2 regions of the Zoogloea oryzae genome follow, and region 2 is predicted to be linked to the other one. Evidence: predicted binding sites of a transcription regulator. Region 2 holds the regulator's gene; the other holds the start of a gene.
What was found. The regulator sigma-54, encoded in region 2, starts transcription at its own class of promoters, with help from an activator protein. The targets are predictions, from matches to a motif close to TGGCACGCTTNCTGCTNA.
Positions count from the first base shown of each region.

Region 1 (2,200 bases), on a different contig from region 2:
GGACTGCCCGCGCCCGGTGCTGCTGTTCTCCCAGGATGCCGATTCCGAGATGATCCGCCGCGCCGTGAAGGCCGGCGTGTCGTCGTATGTCGTTGATTCCGTGTCACCTGCGCGCCTGGACGCGGTGGTCGAGGTGGCCATCGCCCAGTTCGAAGCCTTCCAGCACATGCGCGCCGAGCGCGACGACGCCACCCGCAAGCTCTCCGAGCGGATCACCATCGACCGGGCCAAGGGCGTGCTGATGAAAGCCCGCGGCCTCGACGAGAACGCGGCCTATCACGCGCTGCGCAAACTGGCGATGGAGCGGGGCCGCAAGCTGGCCGACGTGGCCCAGGACGTGATCGACATGTCTAACCTTTTGCTGTGACGTAATCCGAAAGTGGTAGTTGCCCCGCGGGCGGGGCCTTGATTCGGGGCGGAGGCGCGTTGGCGGCTCTGCCCCGAATCCCTTTGAAACGCCCGCCGCGCCCAGGAGGCTGCCGTGCGTTGCGGCCGGATGATCCGGCGTGGTGCGAAACCGGCGGGTGTTGCACTGCAACAGTGCATCAGAAAGGGGTGATTCAACTACCCAAAAGGGGGTAGGAATTCACCCAAAACAATCTTTGTTATACAAATCAATGAATTAAAAATACTGGCACGGTCCTCGCTAAATGTTGGTTGTCGGACCAACGGCGGCCCGACTTGATCAGGCGATCTCACTTGGACAAGGGCGTCCATCCCCTCGCGGGTTATTGCGGGGAGATGTGGCGCCCGTTTTTTTTTGAATTTTCGATTTCACGATCAGGGGCGAGCGATGAGCAAGCAATTCGACGACAAGTTTCTTTCCCGCCGCGGCTTTCTCAAGGCTGGGGCTGGCCTCGGAGGTATGGCGGCAATGGGCACGATGATTCCTGCGGGTGGTGTGTGGGCTGCCGGTTCGGACAAGCCGGAGATCGAGGAGGTGAAGATCGGCTTCATCCCGCTGACCGACTGTTCGTCGGTGGTGATGGCCTCGGTGATGGGCTTCGACAAGAAGTACGGCATCAAGATCACCCCCAGCAAGGAAGCCTCCTGGGCCGGCGTGCGCGACAAGCTCGCCAACGGCGAACTCCACGCCGCCCACGTGCTGTACGGCCTGGTGTATGGCCTGCACCTGGGCATCGGCGGCCCCAAGAAAGACATGGCCGTGCTCATGACCCTCAACAACAACGGCCAGGCCATCACCCTCTCCAACGGCCTCAAGGACAAGGGCGCGGTGGATGGTGCCTCCCTCGCCAAGGTGATCGCGAAGAAGGAAAAGGAATACACCTTCGCCCAGACCTTCCCCACCGGCACCCACGCCATGTGGCTGTACTACTGGCTGGCCGCCCACGACATCGACCCGTTCAAGGACGTGAAGAACATCGTCGTGCCGCCCCCGCAGATGGTCGCCAACATGCGCGTCGGCAACATGGACGGCTACTGCGTGGGCGAACCCTGGAACCAGCGCGCCATCGTCGACAAGATCGGCTTTACGGCCGTGACCACCCAGGACATCTGGACCGACCACCCCGAGAAGGTGCTGGGTTCCACCGCCGAATTTGCGGCCAAGTACCCCAACACCGCCCGGGCGATGATCTGCGCGATCCTCGAAGCCTCCAAGTGGATCGACGCCAGCGCCGCCAACCGCTCGAAGACCGCCGAGACGGTGGCCGCCAAGAGCTACGTGAATACCGACGTGGATGTGATCCGCAGCCGGATGATTGGCCAGTACGAAAACGGCCTGGGCAAGAGCTGGTCCGAAAAGAACTACATGAAGTTCTACAACGACGGCCAGGTGAACTACCCCTACCTGTCGGACGGCATGTGGTTCCTCACCCAGCACAAGCGCTGGGGCCTCCTCAAGCAGGACGTGGATTACCTCGCCGTGGCCAAGGCCATCAACAAGACCGAGCTCTACAAGCAGGCCGCCAGCATCGTCGGCGCGCCGGTGCCCAAGTCGGACTTCCGCACCTCCAAGCTCATCGACGGCGTGGTGTGGGACGGCAAGGACCCGAAGAAGTACGCCGCCAGCTTCAAGATCAAGGCCTGACCGGCGGGCGGGCCGGCACCACCGGCCCGCCACCCCAAACCCCGATTCAATCCCGCACGCAACCCGACAGGCTCACCCGCCGTCACGAAGATCACGGAGATCACCATGACCACTGCATCGCTAACGTCCGGCCTCGTTGCCGTCCGGCCC
Region 1 is NZ_BSPX01000013.1:8,655-10,854, reverse strand. It holds gene QQK25_RS06360 (ANTAR domain-containing response regulator) at 1-367, shown strand, start outside; gene QQK25_RS06355 (CmpA/NrtA family ABC transporter substrate-binding protein) at 794-2,050, shown strand; gene ntrB (nitrate ABC transporter permease) at 2,156-2,200, shown strand, end outside.
Region 1: the regulator sigma-54 is predicted to act here: its motif matches at 633-650, upstream of QQK25_RS06355 (CmpA/NrtA family ABC transporter substrate-binding protein).

Region 2 (2,200 bases):
GTCGGCCTCGTGGTCGCCGACGGCGGCGAGATCACCCTCGACGACCAGGTCCTGACCCATCGCCCGATCCACCAGCGCGCCCGCCTCGGCCTGTCCTACCTGCCCCAGGAGATGAGCGTCTTCCGCAAGCTCACCGTGGCCGAGAACATCCAGGCCGTGCTCGAACTGCAGAAGCTCACCAAGACCGAGATGGCCGAGCGCCTCGAGCAGCTCCTCGGCGAACTGGGCATCGAACACCTGCGCGACAACACCGCGATCTCCCTCTCCGGCGGCGAACGCCGGCGCTGCGAGATCGCCCGCGCCCTCGCCTCCGACCCGCGGCTGATCCTCCTCGACGAGCCCTTCGCCGGCGTCGACCCGATCGCCGTGATCGACATCCAGAAGATCATCCGCTTCCTCAAGGAAAAAGGGATCGGCGTGCTCATCACCGACCACAACGTCCGCGAAACCCTTGGCATCTGCGACCGCGCCTTCATCATCAATGCCGGCGAAGTGCTGGCCAGCGGCCGCCCTGAAGAGATCGTCCGGAATGAACAGGTCCGTCAGGTTTACCTCGGCGAGCACTTCCGGCTTTAAGGCATCATTGTTGTCATGAAGCCCAGCCTCCAGCTCAAACTCTCCCAGCATCTCGCGCTCACCCCGCAGCTGCAGCAGTCCATCAAGCTGCTACAGCTATCGACCCTCGAGCTCAACCAGGAGATCGAGAAGATCCTCCTCGAGAACCCGATGATCGAGCGGGACGAGCCGGAGTCGAACCTCGGCTCCAGCCGTCTCGAAGCCCCTGGCCCGGCCGCCCCCGCCGGCAGCGAGGCCGCCCAGGAGCGCGAGCAGGAGCAGGCCCGCGAATCCGACCAGCGCGAACGCGACACCGACCGGGAGTTCGACTTCGCCGAAGGCGGCGACTGGCAGGGCTCCGGCAGCGGCTCGCGGGACGATGACGACGACAACGATTTCCAGGATCTCCAGGCCACGGTCACCACCCTGCGCGACCACCTGGACGCCCAGATCGCCCTCACCCAGCTGTCCGACCGCGACCGGGCCCTCACCCGCTTCATGATCGAGGCCCTCGACGACGACGGCTACCTCAGCCAGGCCCTGGAAGACCTCCTGCCGCTGCTGCCGCCCGAACTCGAAGTGGATCTGGACGACCTCACGATCGCCCTGCGCCACATCCAGAGCCTCGACCCCTGCGGGATCGGCGCCGCCGACATCGGCGAATGCCTCGGCCTGCAGCTGCGCGCCCTGCCGCCCAGCCGCGAACGCGAGCTGGCGCTGGCCATCGTCGCCGAACACCTCGAGCTCCTCGCCGCCCGCGACTACCTCAAGCTCAAGCGCGCGCTGCGCTGCACCGACGACGAGCTGCGCGAAGCCCACGCCCTGATCCTCGACCTCAACCCCCGGCCCGGCGCCCGCTTCGCCCAGTCCGACATCCGCTACGTGGTGCCGGATGTCATCGTCCGCAAGGTGCGCAACACCTGGGTTGTGAACCTCAACCCGGACGCGATGCCCAAGCTGCGCATCAACCAGCTTTATGCCCAGATCCTGCGGGACAACCGCGGCGCCAGTGGCTCCCTGTCCAATCACCTGCAGGAAGCCCGCTGGCTCATCAAGAACGTTCAACAGCGCTTCGACACCATCCAGCGTGTGTCGCAAGCGATCGTTGACCGGCAGCGTCAGTTCTTCGATTATGGCGATGTGGCGATGCGCCCTCTGACACTGCGTGAAATCGCCGAACAGTTGGAATTGCACGAGTCCACCGTCTCGCGGGTGACCACCCAGAAGTACATGGCCACACCAAGAGGCATTTTCGAGTTCAAACATTTTTTCGGCAGTCACGTCGCCACCGACACCGGTGGGGCGGCTTCCTCGACGGCGATTCGGGCGCTGATTCGCCAGCTGGTAGCCGCGGAAGACAAGAAGAAACCCTTGTCCGACGCCAAGATTGCCGAGTTGTTGGGCCAGCAGGGTATCGTCGTGGCACGCAGGACCATCGCAAAGTACCGCGAGTCCCTCGATATCCCGCCGGTCAGTCTGCGCAAAACCATCTGACAGAAAGGTAAGAACCATGAACCTCAACATCACGGGGCATCACGTCGAAGTTACGCCGGCCATCCGCGAATACGTTTCCTCCAAGCTCGATCGCGTGATCCGTCATTTCGACAACGTCACCAGCGTCGGCGTGATCCTCTCGGTGGAAAAG
Region 2 is NZ_BSPX01000024.1:32,477-34,676, forward strand. It holds gene lptB (LPS export ABC transporter ATP-binding protein) at 1-576, shown strand, start outside; gene QQK25_RS09715 (RNA polymerase factor sigma-54) at 592-2,049, shown strand; gene hpf (ribosome hibernation-promoting factor, HPF/YfiA family) at 2,066-2,200, shown strand, end outside.